3 regions of the Paraburkholderia largidicola genome follow, and region 3 is predicted to be linked to each of the others. Evidence: predicted binding sites of a transcription regulator. Region 3 holds the regulator's gene; each other region holds the start of a gene.
The links. Region 3 encodes LexA, which represses DNA repair genes until DNA is damaged. Its sites were predicted from a motif close to ACTGTATNNNNATACAGT; they were not measured.
Positions count from the first base shown of each region.

Region 1 (5,262 bases), 530 kb from region 3:
TCCTCCCCAGGCTTACGCAGCGCAAGGCGTTTTCGGCCAGCGCGTTGCTTATTTCGACGCGACCGTCGTCACAGTACAGAACGAGCGCGTCCCATTGATTGAGTGAATAGTTGATCGCTTTGGTCAGTTCCGACTTTGCTGACAGTGTCGCGCGCTTGTGTGTCATCCATGCATTGATGGCCGCTAACACCGGTATGCTCTTGTGCTGTCGTACCTGCCGCCTCTCGCCTGGCGGTGCGCCGCGAATATGGGCCTCGATTCCGTAAAGTTCGCCAATCAGCTCGAGCACATGCCTTGTCGCTTCGGTGGGTGTACGCACATGAACATCGTACAGATATCGCCTGGCGTGATCCCAACATGCCGCTTCACGGATCCTGCCGCCTTCATACAGCTCGTTGAAGCCCCCGTATGCGTCGGCCTGCAGGATGCCCTCAAATCCGGCGAGATGGCTCTGCGGGTGAATGCCTTTGCGGTCGGGCGAGTATGCAAACCAGACCGCCGCCGGCTCCGTTGATCCCGAGCGACTGTCATCGCGAACATAGACCCACAGTCGGCCCGTGCGGGTCTTCCTGTTGCCGGGCGCCAGCACAGGAATTGGCGTGTCGTCCGCATGCAGCTTGAAACTCGCCATCACGTAGCGACGCAGCGCCTCGGTCAGCGGACGACAGAGCTCCTCGCACTGACCGACCCAGCGCCCCATGCTGGCGCGATCGAGCGTGACGCCGTCACGCGCAGCAATCTCCGATAGCCGGTACAGCGGTTGATGATCTGCAAACTTCGAAACGAGGATATCTGCCAGTAGGCTCGGATGCGCAATGCTGCGCTCGATCGGTAGCACCGGCATTGGCGGCTGGGAGAAGTGATGACAGCAGGGGCAGACTGCCTTGCGCCGGATTGTGCGAATCACCTTGAACGCGGCGGCGACACGGGCGAGTTGCTCAGACACGTCTTCGCCAAGTGGTTGCATGGCGTTGCCGCAGTTCGGGCAGTTCGAACCAGTGTCAAGCACGTGCTCTTCGCGCAGCAGATGCGGCGGCAACGCCTCCTTCGGGGCCGTCGTACCGACTGGCGCGCTCGTACCCGACGCGCGGGCACGGCGAACATCGGCGGCACCACGCCCACCCGTCAGATCCTCCAGTTTGGTTTCGAGCCGCTCGATCTGGCGGTCCAATTGCTCGGATTTGCGGCCGAACTGCATCCGCCTGAGCTTGTCGATCTGAGCCTTAAGCTGCTCGATCTCGATATCACGTTCGGCAAGCTGGGCGCGGGCCTCGATCAGCAAGGCTTTGAGCGCATCGACGTCATCCGGCAGTGGGACATCATCGGTCATGCGCCGGAGTTTACGCGTGCGCCAGGCCGTTTACAACACCGATAGCGCCGCCGTTCGACGCGGCTGACGCCAGTCGATGCCTTCGAGCAACATCGACAGTTGTGCATGGGTCAGATGGACCTTGCCACCGTCAGCCTGCGGCCAGATAAAACGCCCTCGTTCGAGCCGCTTCGCAAGGAGCCAAAGCCCGTCCTCTGTGGCCCACAAGATCTTGATCAGGTCGCCGCGCCGCCCGCGAAAAATGAAGACGTTGCCGCCCAGCGGATTCTCCTCGAGCGCGGTCTGCACCTTCGCCGCCAGCCCCTGAAAACCGGCGCGCATGTCGGTGACGCCGGCAGCGATCCAGATGCGAGTGCCAGCCGGCAGGCCGATCATCGGGTAAGCTCCCGAATCAGCAGGCGCAGCATATCCGGTGACACGTTGCCGCGAACTCTCAGGCGCGCACGGTCGAACTCGATCTCACAAAGATCCTCTGGAGACCGTACTGTCGTGACTGCCGTCGGTGGCGTATGGCTGGCTGCTTCAGCGACGACATCCACAGACAACAGCGAAGGTGCCTGCTGTGTCGGTTTCGGCGCCGCGCCCTCCGGGAGCGTTGGCAAACCATACTCTCCTGCCAGATAGAGCCGCCGCCATTTGAACAGCAGGTTCGCGTTGATATCGTTGCTGCGCGCGATCAACGCTACCGACGCACCCGGCTCGAACGATTGTTCGACGAGTTGCCGCTTGAATTCGGTCGGAAAGTTCGGCCGTTTATATGCGCTGCCTGCGGAGCGCTCATCCCACGTCTTGTCCACTTTGGTTCCCACCATAAATTTGGTGGATACCAAACTATCCAAAACCTCAATCGCTATGCCAGAACGGCCCTCGTGAGCCGCTTACTTACCAAGCGTGAACTGACGCAGACGTCATTCGCGCAGCTTTGCACTCACATCTCATCTGACGGCAATCGTCGCCTGCTGACGGTCTACGCTCAGCACACCAACTCCTTCCGTTTTGTCCTTTGGACATCTTGACCAGCAGTGCGATCACTCATCACCGATCGCAGACTGTCAATTCGCGCTCAAACAAACCCAACAAAATGTCTGACAATACGTCTTAGCAGCCACGCAAACCAGCTTCCCAAATCCTAAGAAAACCCTGAACCCTTCGCAAAAAGGGCCCCATTCCCGCGCCCATTTCCGTGTAGGATACTGTACATATATACAGGTATTTTCCTACGCCAATGTCATCCGCAGCCACGCGTGCCGAAGAGATTCACCCATCGCTATGGCGAGCCTCGCAGATCGCACGCGGCGGGCGGCGCACGCTTGATACCGGGTATCCCGCGCTATCCACCGAGTTACCCGGCGGTGGCTGGCCCATCGGCGCGCTGGTCGACTTGCTGGTTCAGGTGCCGGGAGTCGGTGAGATGCGACTGTTACGGCCTGCATTGAGTTCACTGGGCGATCGCCCCATCGCGCTGGTACAACCGCCGCACATTCCGGACGGCCTTGGCCTCGATTACATCGGACTCTCCCTCGACAGCCTGTTGCAGGTCAAAGCGCCCAAAAGCTCCGACGCCTTCTGGTCCGCCGAGCAGATTCTGCGCGCCGGCACCTGCGGCGCACTCATCTTATGGGCGCAGCATGCGCAGGCGTCATCGCTACGTCGGCTGCATCTGGCTGCGCAGTCGTCCGAGACGCTCTTCATCATGGTCCGGCCGCTTGCTTCGGCTCAGGACTCATCGCCGGCTTTACTGCGGTTGGCGTTACGACCATCGGCCGACGGTCTGATGGTCGACATCGTGAAACGACGAGGCCCAACACGCGCGGAGCCTCTGTCGATTCCTCTTCAACCCACCCCTGTTCTGTTTTCCCGTCATGCGCGTCTTTCTCGCCGTCCACTTGCCGAAGTTGCCGCTCGAAGTGTTCCGACCGAGGTGGTCGCCTGAACCCGAGCACGGCAGCGCAGTGCTGGAGAAAGACAAGGTCGCGATCGCCGACGGCGCGGCCCGTGCAGCGGGCGTGCGGCTAGGGATGAAGCGGGGTGGCGTGCTGACGCTGTCGCCGGAAACGGCGCTGTACGAGCGCGACATCGCACGCGAGAACGCCACGCAGCGCGAGGTCGGCATCGCGCTGATGAAGTTTTCGCCCGATGTCACGCTGCTCGACGAAGCGACGGTGCTCGTCGAAGTCGGCGGGAGCTTGCGGCTTTTCGGCGGACTGTTGCCGTTGTGCCGTCAGGCGAAGGCGATTCTCGACGCGCTCGGACTGACGGCGCGCATCAGCGCCGCGCCGACCGGGCAGGGCGCATGGCTGCTGGCGAAACACGGCAACCGGCGTGTGCTGCAACTCGCATCGCTCGAGCGCGTGCTCGAGCCGCTGCCGATGCTCGCCGTGCCGGAAATCCGTCCGTTCGCCGACTGGTTCAGCGGTCTTGGCTGCGAATCGATTGCCGACGTGCGCCGTCTGCCGCGCGCCGGCCTGCAGCGGCGCTGCGGCGAGCATCTGCTGGATTCGCTCGACCGCGCATTCGGCACCGCGCCGGAACTGTTCGACTGGCTCGAGCTGCCGCCCACGTTCAGCGCGCGCCTCGAATTGCCCGATCGTCTGGAGCATGCGGACGGCGCTGTGTTTGCCGCGCATCGGCTGATCGTGCAGCTATGCGGCTGGTTGTGCGCGAAGCAACTGGCCGTGACGGCGATCACGCTGTCGTTCGAGCATGAGCGCGGCCGCGAAGCCATTGCGCCGACGTCGATCGACATCGCGTTGGGCGAGGCCGCATGGCACGAAGATCATCTGTTGCGTCTCGTGAAGGAGCGGCTGCACCGCCTCACGCTGGAGGCGCCCGCTATCGTGTTGCGGCTCGATGCATCGAAGGTCGACGCTGCCGCGCCTGCCACCGATCAACTTTTCCCTCAACCGGGCGGCTCACCGGCGGATCACGCGCGCCTGATCGAACTGCTGATCGCGCGCAACGGCGAAGAGAACGTGCTGCGTCCCGCGCCGACGGCCGATTACCGGCCCGAAATCGCGAACCGCTGGGTGTCGATCAACCACGTGGAAAAGAAAATGCAGTTGCCTAAAGGCTTGCCGCGTCCGACATGGATGCTGGCGACGCCCGTGCGACTGCTCATGCGCCAGCACCGGCCATTTTATGGCTCGCCGTTGAAGATGGTATCGCCGGGGGAGCGGATCGAAGCGGGCTGGTTCGATGGCGCGCTCGTCACGCGTGACTATTTCGTGATGCAAGGGGAAGACCGCAGCTGCTATTGGGTTTATTACGAGCGCGTCAGCAGCCGCGATGCCGAAGAGGAACCGCGCTGGTTCCTGCACGGCCTGTTCGGATGACGCGCGATGGACACGACCTTCAACGCCTTGCCGGCCTACGCCGAGCTGTTCTGTTTCTCGAACTTCACGTTTTTGCATGGCGCGTCGCATGCGGAAGAACTCGCCGAGCGCGCGTTTCAGCTCGGCTATTCAGGACTCGCCGTCACCGATGAGTGTTCGCTCGCGGGCGTCGTGCGCGCGCATGTCGCGGCGAAGGAGGTGGGCTTGCCCCTTGTGATCGGCTCGTACTTCCAGTTGCGCAACGCCGATGGCACGCCCGCGTTCGGCCTGATCCTGCTCGCGCAGAATCGCGAGGGCTACGGCAATCTGTCGGAACTGATCACGCTTGCGCGCACGCGCGCGCCGAAGGGCGAATACCGGCTCACGCCGCACGATCTGTCGCGGCCCGATCGCGAGCACGCGCATCTGCGTGGCATGCCTGATTGCCTCGCGATCCTCGTGCCCGACTTCCCCGCGAACGAAGAGGTGCTCGACGCGCAGATCGAATGGCTCGACGAGACGTTTCCCGGTCGTGCATGGGCCGGGCTCGTGCTGCATCAGCGCGCAATGGACGACATTCATCGCGGCGCGCTCGAATATGTCGCGGAGAAGCAGAACGTG
Region 1 is NZ_AP023174.1:2,495,262-2,500,523, reverse strand. It holds gene tnpC (IS66 family transposase) at 1-1,330, opposite strand, end outside; gene tnpB (IS66 family insertion sequence element accessory protein TnpB) at 1,361-1,705, opposite strand; gene tnpA (IS66-like element accessory protein TnpA) at 1,702-2,169, opposite strand; gene imuA (translesion DNA synthesis-associated protein ImuA) at 2,556-3,263, shown strand; gene PPGU16_RS11075 (Y-family DNA polymerase) at 3,193-4,662, shown strand; partial or broken gene PPGU16_RS11070 (PHP domain-containing protein) at 4,669-5,262, shown strand, end outside.
Region 1: imuA (translesion DNA synthesis-associated protein ImuA) is a predicted target of LexA. The motif match lies at 2,523-2,540, and genes of this name have one in related genera.

Region 2 (5,262 bases), 470 kb from region 3:
AAAAGCCCGCGTCTGCGGGCTTTTTTCTTGCCGTCATTCATGAACGGCGGCAAATCACGGGGACTCAGATTATCGATCGTATCGTTGAGCGGTTTTGCCCGGTTCTTCGATATCGACAGACGCCGCGAGAAAGGCGCCGCAACGCGGCTTGTCTACGAAACGAAGCCATTGGCTGAACTGGCTGAGAAGGAAGTAGGCAAACATGATGCGCTCCTGTCGATGAAGGTGGTAACAGGCGCAATCCATATCGTGTTGGGTGGCGCGCTGTTGATGCTTCAAGAATAGGGACGCGTGGCAGCGGCGGACATAGGAATAGGACGAATTTTGAGATAGCGGGCTGCTGCGGCTTACGGCTTCTCCAGCATAAACGTCGCCGCCAGCGTCCCGTCGTAGGGCTGCAAACCGACACTCCGCATCCCAAGCCGCTTCATCACATTGATCGATCTTTCATTCGACGGATGCGTCGTCGCATAAACAGAAGAGAGGCCAAGTTCGTCGAACGCAAACCCGATCATCGCGCGCGCGGCCTCCGTGGCATAGCCGTGTCCCCAGTGATCGCGTTTCAACCGCCAGCCGATTTCCACAGGATTGCCCGGTTCGTTCTCGATGTGCTGCACGCAGCCCGCGCCGATGATCTCGCCGCTGTCGTGCCTGATGAACGACCACCACGAAAAGCCAAACCGTTCCCAGCGCGCCTTCGCCGTGTCGATGCTTTGATGTACTTCCGTCGGCGTCGCGGGCGACCCGTCGCCGAGAAATTGCATCACGAGAGGATCGGAGTTCAGCGCGAGTAGTCCTGCGAAGTGGGCTTCGTCGAACGGTTCGAGACGAAGCGGCAAGGTCTGGAGAAGAGGGCGCATGGCATTCGTCCTTTGCACCTGCAAATGCTCGCGTATTCCTTGCTGAAACGCTAGCGCGATGCCTGCCACCGTTCTCGCTCCCTATCAGCCAGATTCCGCGCCCGAGCTAGCGCGGAAGCGATCGCTTCCAGCACGCGCTCGCGCGCCTCGTCGTTCTCCTGCCGCAGCGCGAACGAAGGGTGATAAGTGGCAACCACTTGCATACCGTCCACATCGATCGGCCTGTCGATCCAATCGCGCAAGTTGACTTTCTCGTGCAGCAGCGCAGTCAACGCGGTCGCGCCCAGCGTAACGACGACGGCAGGCTTCACGCGCTCCAGTTCGCGTTCGAGCCAGTAGCCGCACGCATCGATTTCCTGCTGCGCCGCTGTCTTGTGCAGACGTCGCTTGCCGCGCAGCAGCCATTTGAAGTGCTTGACGGCGTTGGTCAGATAAAGCTGCTCGCGCCGTAACCCCGCACGTTCGATCGCGACGTCGAGCAAACGGCCCGCTGGCCCGACGAACGGCTTGCCCGCGAGATCTTCCTGGTCGCCGGGCTGCTCGCCGATCAGCATGATGCGCGCATCGTCGGGACCGATGCCATCGACGGCCTGCGTTGCGTGCCGCCATAACTCGCAGCGCTGGCAAGCGTCGAGCGTCGATGGCTGCTGACGCGCCGGCTGTGCGCTCTGTGCGTCGACGGGCACACTTTTGCCGCCCAGCACGCCGACGCCACGCGCCTGCGCGACCCGCTGCGCGCCGCTTTTCGCTTCGCTGATCATCGACGGAATGAGCTGACCCTCGGGCAAACCTTTCCAGAAGCGCACAGGCATGTGCTGCTCGAGCGCCGTTTCGTTCAGGCGCGCGGGATTGAACGTGCTGCGGTAGTAGGCGAGCCAGAGCGCTTCGGCTTCGTCGGCGGTGTGCGTGCAGCGGTCGCTGGATGACGCCGGGCGGCGTTCGAGTCGCAACGCACTGCCGTCCCACCATGCGGCGCTATCGGGCGTCGAGATGAGCCATGTGGAGCGGCCCATGCGGCGTGCAAAATGCTCGGCCGACCATGCCAGCACATCGTGTTCCGGCTCGTACCACGCGACGTACTCGGGCAGATCAGCCGCAGGCGCATCGTTGCCCGGTTCGCGCAGCCGGAAACGCACATACGCGATCATGTCGTGCTTGGCGCGTCGCACGGCCTTGGCCATCTTGTACAGGCGCGCGCCGTCGCTATCGGCGGCGGACGCGACCGAGCGGTCGCCTTCTTGCCATCGCCAGAGCACCCGGTAGAGGAACGCCCAGCGTGCCGTGTCGCGATAGAGCGCCGCGTCTTTCAGCAGTTCGCCGAGTTCGCGGGAAATGCGGACATCGACGGGAGCGGTCGTTGCAGGCGACACAGACGCGTGATCGTCGAACAGCGCGGGCGTGGCCGCATGATCGTCATCGCCAATGACACGCCAGTCGATATCCTCAGGCGCAATGCGGCTCGCGAGCGCCTGCAGCGCGGCTGCGCGCCAGGCCGCATAGCTGTCGTCGATCGAAATGACTTGCATGCGCTCGCGCCCGGTGTCAAAGCAGCGACAACTGCGTGGGCGGCGGCGTCAGCGCATGACGTAAGCGCTGCGTCGACAGATCGGCGTGCGCGGGGCGATAGTCTGCTGTCGTCACGAAGGGCCGCGTCTTGTCCATCGAGCAGCGCAACTGCACGAGATCCTGATAGCGGATGCGCCGCGAGCGCCGCAGCGCCACGAGACGCTTCGCGTTGCGCACGCCGATGCCCGGCACGCGCGCGATCATGCGTACGTTGGCGCGATTCAGGTCGACGGGGAAGCTCTCCCGATGACTCAGCGCCCACGCGAGCTTCGGATCGATATCGAGCGCAAGATTGCCGGGCGTATCGAACAGTTCGTCGACGCGAAAGCCGTAGCCGCGCAGCAGAAAATCCGCCTGATACAAACGATGCTCGCGCAACAGCGGCGGCGCCTGGGCGGGCAACGCCGTCGGACTGTCGGGAATCGGGCTGAACGCGGAGTAGTAGACGCGCTTGAGCCGGTACGAGCCGTAAAGCGTTTCGGCTGTTTGCAGGATCGTGCTGTCGCTGGTGTCGTCCGCGCCGACGATCATCTGCGTGCTTTGCCCAGCAGGCGAGAACCGCGGCGCCTTCGCGTCGCTCTCGGCTTCATCGCTGGCGAGGCGGATCGAGCCCATCGCGAGGCGGATCGTGCGCGCGCTCTTCTCGGGCGCGAGCCGTTCCAGACTGATCTCCGTCGGCAGTTCGATGTTGACGCTCAGGCGGTCCGCGTAACGGCCCGCTTGCGCGATCAGCTCCGGGTCGGCATCGGGAATGGTCTTCAAATGGATATAGCCGCGAAACAGATGCTCTTCGCGCAACGACTGCGCGACACGCACCAGTTGCTCCATCGTGTAGTTCGACGAGCGGATCACGCCGGAACTGAGAAACAGACCGTCGATGTAATTGCGCCGGTAAAAGTCGAGCGTGAGGCTTACGACTTCCTCGGGCGTGAAACGGGCGCGTGGCACGTTGCTCGTGCGGCGGTTCACGCAATACTGACAGTCGTACAGACAGAAGTTGGTCAGCAGGATTTTCAGCAGCGACACGCAGCGGCCGTCAGGCGTGAAGCTGTGGCAGATGCCCGCGCCCGTGCTCGCGCCGAGCCCGTCCGTGCCGCGCGAACTGCGCTTCGGCGCGCCGCTGCTCGCACACGACGCGTCGTACTTGGCGGCGTCGGCGAGTATTTCGAGCTTTTTGAGCAGTTCCATGGGCGGATCGTGATACTGTATATGCGCACAGTATTCTACGCCGGCGCGTGTCGTTCATAGCGTCGCTAGTTGGGTGAATCCCGCGGCTGTCCTGGTCTTGTTCCAGTTTTCAGGCAAATAACCGAATCGCGCGAACATAAAAAACGCGGCGCACGTGGCGCCGCGTTTTCTGGAGCACGATCCGCATCAGCAAATCGCGTATTACCGTGTCCGTTCAGATCGCCACTTCAGGCGGCGCCTGGCGGAACAGGCGCGTGATCCAGCACAGATACGCAATCCCGAGCACGAACCACGCTGCGCCGAGCACGAGCGCCGTCTTCTCGAGGCTCGCGAGCAGCCAGATATCGGCCACCGCGCCGATCAGCGGGAACACCAGCCCGCCGAGCACGCCGATCTTGCGATCGCCATGATTGCCCGACAGATACACGCGAATCACGCACAGGTTGACGGCCGTGAACGCGAGGAACGCGCCGAAGTTGATGAACGACGTCGACGTGGCCACATCGAGCTTCAGCGCGATCAGCCCGACGATGCCCGCGATCGCGATATTGATCGCTGGCGTCTTGAAGCGCGGATGGATGTAGCCGAAGAAGCGCTTCGGCAGGATTTCATCGCGGCCCATCGCATACAGCAGGCGGCCGACGCTCGCCTGCGCCGAGATACCCGATGCAAACTGCGCGAGGATCAGGCCCGCGAGAAACACGGTCACGAAAATATCGCCGCCGATCATCTTTGCCACTTCGAACGCGGCCGAGTCCGTGTCCTTGAACTCGACACCGGGGTGCGCCAGTTGCATCGTGTACGCAGCAATCACGAAGATCGCGCCGCCGATCAGCGCAATCAGCAGGATCGCGCGCGGCATGTTCTTCTTCGGATCGATGGTTTCTTCCGTCAGCGTCGACACGGCATCGAAGCCGAGATACGAATACGCGGCAATTGCTGCGCCCGCCATCGTCGCGCCGAGCGGCACGTGCGGCTTGAAGAACGGTTCGGCCATCGCGATCCCGCCCGGACCCGCCGCCGCGGACGCATAGTGCCAGCAGAGCGCGACGAACATCGCGACGATGGCCAGTTGCACGACCATCAGCACGATGTTGAAGCGCGCAGCCAGTTCGATCCCGACGATGTTGAGGCCGCTCGTCAGCACGATGAACGCGACGATCCAGATCCACGACGGCACATGCGGAAACGCCGCGTTCAGATAGGCCGCACCGATCAGCCAGATCACCATCGGCAGGAAGAAATAATCGAGCAGCGTCGCCCAGCCGATCAGGAAACCCAGATGCGCGTTGAAGGTCTTGCGCGTGTACGTGTACGCCGAGCCGGCGACGGGGAAGAGCCGCGCGAGCTTGCCATAGCTGAGCGCGGTGAACGCGATTGCGATCAGCGCGAGCAGATAGGCGAGGGCGGCCGTGTCGTCGCTGGCTTTGGCGAGCACGCCGTAGGTGCCGTAGACGATCAGCGGCGCCATATAGGCGAGACCGAACAGCAGCACGGACGGCAAGCCGAGCGTGCGCTTCAGGTGCGACGGTTCATGGGATGACGACGCTTGCATGATTTCTCCTAAAGCCAGGCCGATAGGAAAGGCCGATATGGATGTCGTATGGATGCCTTATGACTGGCATTTCGACGGACGTGAGCGCACGCG
Region 2 is NZ_AP023174.1:1,492,814-1,498,075, forward strand. It holds gene PPGU16_RS06660 (hypothetical protein) at 1-285, shown strand, start outside; gene PPGU16_RS06665 (GNAT family N-acetyltransferase) at 348-860, opposite strand; gene PPGU16_RS06670 (UdgX family uracil-DNA binding protein) at 911-2,386, opposite strand; gene PPGU16_RS06675 (putative DNA modification/repair radical SAM protein) at 2,403-3,614, opposite strand; gene PPGU16_RS06680 (APC family permease) at 3,829-5,169, opposite strand.
Region 2: PPGU16_RS06675 (putative DNA modification/repair radical SAM protein) is a predicted target of LexA. The motif match lies at 3,629-3,646, and genes of this name have one in related genera.

Region 3 (5,262 bases):
GCGAGCAGCGAGCGTAGCCGCTCCCAGATCAGATGGCGCGCCTGCGGATCGAGGCCGGTGGTCGGCTCGTCCATGATGAGCACGTCGGGATCGTTGATGAGCGCGCGCGCGAGCGTGAGCCGCCGTCTCATCCCGCCCGACAGTTCGCTGACGCGCGCATCGGCCTTGCTTTCGAGGCGCGCGAATTCGAGCAGCGTCGGCGCCATCGCGCGACACTGCGCGGCGGACAGGCCGAAGTAGCGGCCGAACACCAGCAGGTTTTCGCGGACGGTGAAATCGGGATCGAGATTGTCGAACTGCGGCACGACGCCGACGCGCGCCCGCGCAAAGCGCGAGCGGACTGGAATCGGTTCGCCGCACAGACGGATGCTGCCCGCATCGGGCGCCGCGATGCCGAGCAGCATGCGCAGCGTCGTGGTCTTGCCGGCGCCATTGGGACCGAGCAGTCCGAAACATTCGCCCGCGCGCACATGAAACGACAAGCCGTCGACGACAGTCTTCCCGCCATAGCGCTTCTCGACCTGATGAAATTCGATTGCAGCTTCGGACATACGTGGACGGATGCTCCCTGAATAGGTGCTTGTCGGGTACACAGCGCGGTGCAAAGCGGGTGCAAAGCGCCATGCGGCTGCCTATTTTAGGGCATCGTGCGTGCCGCGTTTGGCGCATGGATGCGTATCGCTGGCGGATCGGGTGCACGATCTTGCAGCGCGTCATGCCGGACTGCGCGGGCCACCGCACTTAGCGTTTTCCATCCCTTGCATGTCGAATTGCGGCGCACCATGATTCAGATGAGACCGCGATAGTCGCGGGCATGGGGGGAAGCAAAATGGCGAGCTACAACAAGATTCTGCTGTGCTACGACGGCTCGCGTGAAGGCCGCAAGGCATTGCGTTGCGGCGCGAATCTGGCGCTCGATCTCGGCGCGGAAACGCATTTGCTGTCGGTCGTCGACATGCGTTCGAGCATCGCGCAAAGCGCGGGCCTGTTGACGGACGTCGCGTGCGGCAGCTTCGAAAAGACCGCGCGTGAAATCCTGCAGGAAGGCGTCGACTGGCTCACGGAACGTGGCGTGAAGGCGACGGGGCATTTCGCGTTCGGGCATCCCATCGACGAAATTGCCTCGCTTGCGAATGAATTGCACGCCGATCTCGTGGTGGTCGGGCATCGCTGCCGCACGGGGCTGTCGCGCTGGTGGATGGGCGCGGGCAATACGCCGCTGCTTGACCGCGTCTCGTGCAGCATTCTGGTTGCGTGCTCGTCGGCGGCTGAAGAGGAACAGGCGGCTGCGTGACGCAGCCGCCGTCGGCGCACGTGGCGTGAAGAAGCGTCAGCCGTTCAAATCCACGGCTGACAGCTTCCAGGTAAAGAGTCCCTGGCGAAGGAAGATCGCTGCATAGCGCGTGTCGCCGACGCCGTGCTGATAAGTCACGACGAATTCATTGACACCGCGGTAGCCCGCCGTGGTTTGCGGCGGTTGAGGCGGCGTGTTGCCGTTGGCGTTAGCCTGGCTCGACGCAGGCGCAGGCGCAGGCGTTTGTGGCGAATTGGGCGCCGGATTGTCTGCTGGCGCAGCGGGCGGCGGAGGCGGGCGCTCGCCCGGTTCGCCGCGTGGTGGAATGCCGTTGAGCAACGCGGCGACACCATCCGGCGTCGCATAGGCATCGACGAGCGGGCCTATCAATGCAACACCGATCATCGCGCCGATGGCGGCAAGCGGATTGCCGTTGTGTTGCACGTCGAGCCGGCGCGTCAGCAATCCCGTGACCTGTAACTTGAGGCTGTCGCGCAGCGCCGGGTAATCGACGTACGCATTGACCGTGTCGACATCGCGGGAATCGGCGGCGCGTTTGAGCCGGTCAAGTGCGATATACGGCGATGCGTACGCATAACCCAGTGCAGCCACGACGACGATCACGATCAACGCGATCAGAAGTGGCCGACCCACCCGGCCTTTCATCTTTACCAGACCTGCCATTGTGCAGAACGCTCCGTTTTCAATGTCGATCAGGTGTGGACCCGATCGGCACTGAAACGATCCCACGAGTTTGCAAGCAAGCGTTTCCGGACGTCGATATCAAGCGCATGCGGCGCGCTCACGCCGCCTGTTGGGCCAGCTGATCGCCTTGCTCGGCAATCGCGCGATCGATCATATTGCAGACGGCGTCCACCGTGCCGACCATGATGAGCCGCGACGACCCGTGATAGACCCGCACGGGTGCGCGCCGCGCCGGTTCCGCATTGAGGCCCGAGTTCAGCGACACGCGCGCAAACGCCGGCTGCGCGGATGGCAGCGCCTGGGGTTCTTCATCGAACAGCGATGCCGTGCGGCCCGCGACGTTCGACGCAAGCGCCGTCAGCGAACCACAAGGGACAAGCTCGCGCAGATGGCGCAGACGACCGAACTGGCGAAAGGGCAGCAAGCGGGCAAGGCGTTCCATGAGTCTCTCCAGACAGTGTTCAGCTAATTAGAATTCAGTCGGCCGGATCAGCCCGACCGCGATGCCTTCCAGCGCGAACTCCGCGCTGCCGGCCTGAACAAAAATGTTTTCGTAATCGGGGTTCTCGGCGATCAGCTCGATACCGTTGGGCCGGCGCTTCAGGCGCTTCACAGTCACGTCGTCACCCAGACGCGCGATGATGATCTGGCCATCTTTCGCTTCGCTCTTCTTCTGTACGGCCAGCAGATCGCCGTCGAAGATGCCCGCGTCGCGCATCGACAGGCCGCGCACCTTCAACAGGTAGTCGGGCTTGCTCGAGAACAGCGACGGGTCGCACGTGTATGTCTGCGAGATATGTTCTTGCGCGAGGATCGGGCTACCGGCTGCCACGCGACCTACGAGCGGCAGTGACAACTGCATGATGCTCGCGTGCGGCAGCGTGAACTGGTGCGGGGAATCGTCCTGGCCCGCAAGCAGACGGATGCCGCGCGACGCGCCCGCCGCCAGCTCGATCACGCCTTTGCGCGCCAGCGCCCTCAGGTGTTCTTCCGCCGAATTGGCGGAGCTGAAACCGAGCTCGGCGGCAATCTCGGCCCGCGTGGGCGGGAAGCCCGTGCGCTCGATGGCGCGGCGGATCAGTTCGAAAACCTGCTGCTGACGTGCGGTGAGTTTGGTCATGGCGCCACTGTATGGATAGACAGGTGACTGTATTTTTATACAGTATTCGGCGCATTTCAAGCTTTACTTTAAGTTCGTCGCGCCGGGTGTCGTGTGAACGTCGAAAGCCGACGCTGTAACGGCCTAAAGAACGCGTGCACGGACGCAAACCATTCCTTTACCACTATTGCGTATTAAAAAATGAAGAAACATTATTTTTAATGATGAAGCCGCCCGGATAGACTGGCCTCCATTGATGCAGCAGCAACGCCCGCGCAGCGGCAGAGGCGCTTGCCGCTTGCGCAGCAGCGAAACGCGGCAATCAGCGGAAAACAGGCAGTCACACCAACAAGACGGAGAAGGTCGATGGGCATTCGGATCACGGGGTTGGCAGGAGCACAGAAGGCAAGGCGCAGCAGCGCGAAGCGACTGGTCGCGGCGCTCGCGTTGGGCGCAGCGTCGGCGGTCGGGATGATCGCGCAGGCGCATGCGGATACGACGCTGCTCAACGTTTCTTACGATCCGACCCGCGAGTTGTACCAGGACGTCAATCAGGTCTTCGGCAAGGAATGGAAGGCGAAGACGGGCGAGTCGGTCACCTTCAAGCAGTCGCACGGCGGCTCGGGCGCGCAGGCGCGTTCGGTGCTCGACGGCCTGCAGGCCGACGTCGTGACGCTTGCGCTCGCTTACGACATCGATGCACTCGCCAACAAGGGCCTGATCGACAAGAACTGGCAGAAGCGCCTGCCCGACAACGCGTCGCCGTACACGTCGACGATCGTGTTCCTCGTGCGCAAGGGCAACCCGAAGCACATCAAGGACTGGGACGATCTGGTGAAGCCGGGCGTGTCGATCGTGACGCCGAACCCGAAGACCTCGGGCGGCGCGCGCTGGAACTATCTGGCGGCGTGGGCGTACGCGGCGCATCTGCCGGGCGGCAACGACCAGAAGGCGAAGGAATTCGTGTCGAAGCTATATAAGAACGCAGGCGTGCTCGACTCCGGCGCGCGTGGCGCGACGACGAGCTTCGTTCAGCGTGGCATCGGCGATGTGCTGATCGCATGGGAAAACGAGGCGTTCCTGTCGGTGAAGGAATTCGGCACCGACAAGTTCGAGATCGTGGTGCCGTCGGCGAGCATTCTGGCCGAGCCGCCCGTCGCCGTGGTGGACAAGGTGGTCGACAAGCACGGCTCGCGCAAGCTCGCCGACGCATATCTGAACTTCCTTTATAGCGAGGAAGGCCAGGAGATCGCCGCGAAGAACTTCTACCGTCCGCGTTCGAACAAGGTGCCGGCCACGCTGACCGAGAAGTTTCCGAAGTTGAAGCTGTACACGGTCGACGACTCGTTCGGCGGCTGGACGAACGCGCAGAAGACGCACTTTGCCGATGGCGGTGTGTTCGATTCGATCTACCAGCCGCAGTGAAACCACGCAGCGGCCATGTTTGAACAAAGGCGCGCCCTCGGGCGCGCTTTCGGCAATGGTGCGACGGCACGCGTTGCAACGCATAAAACCTGAAAGAGCTTTCGCATGACGACGTTGACCTTTCGCAAGCCGAGCGCGATACCCGGCTTCGGCCTGACACTCGGCATCACGCTGGCGTATCTGAGCCTCGTGGTGCTGATTCCGCTCGCGGCCACTTTTCTCAAGACGGCTACGCTCGACTGGAGCCAGTTCGTGCGCGCCGTCACGTCGCCGCGCGTGCTCGCGTCGTACCGGCTGACGTTCTTCTCGGCGCTCGGCGGCGCGCTGATCAACGCGGTGTTCGGCTTTCTCGTCGCGTGGGTGTTGGTGCGCTACGAGTTTCCGTTCAAGCGCATCGTCGATGCCGTCGTCGATCTGCCGTTCGCGCTGCCTACATCGGTGGCGGGCATCTCGCTCGCGGCGATCTATTCGGGCAATGGCTGGGTCGGCCAGTTTCTCGAACCGCTCGGCATCAAGATCGCGTTCACGCCGGCGGGCGTGCTGGTCGCGCTGACCTTCATCGGCCTGCCATTCGTCGTGCGGACCGTGCAGCCCGTGCTCGAGGAGTTCGAGCGCGAGCAGGAAGAGGCGGCCGCGTGCCTGGGCGCGTCGCGCTGGCTGACGTTCCGGCGCGTCGTGTTTCCGTCGGTGTTTCCCGCGCTGCTGACGGGTTTCGCACTGGCGTTCGCGCGTGCGTTGG
Region 3 is NZ_AP023174.1:1,964,236-1,969,497, reverse strand. It holds gene nodI (nodulation factor ABC transporter ATP-binding protein NodI) at 1-551, opposite strand, end outside; gene PPGU16_RS08760 (universal stress protein) at 830-1,294, shown strand; gene PPGU16_RS08755 (DUF2939 domain-containing protein) at 1,331-1,978, opposite strand; gene PPGU16_RS08750 (hypothetical protein) at 2,097-2,441, opposite strand; gene lexA (transcriptional repressor LexA) at 2,469-3,119, opposite strand; gene PPGU16_RS08740 (sulfate ABC transporter substrate-binding protein) at 3,465-4,523, shown strand; gene cysT (sulfate ABC transporter permease subunit CysT) at 4,629-5,262, shown strand, end outside.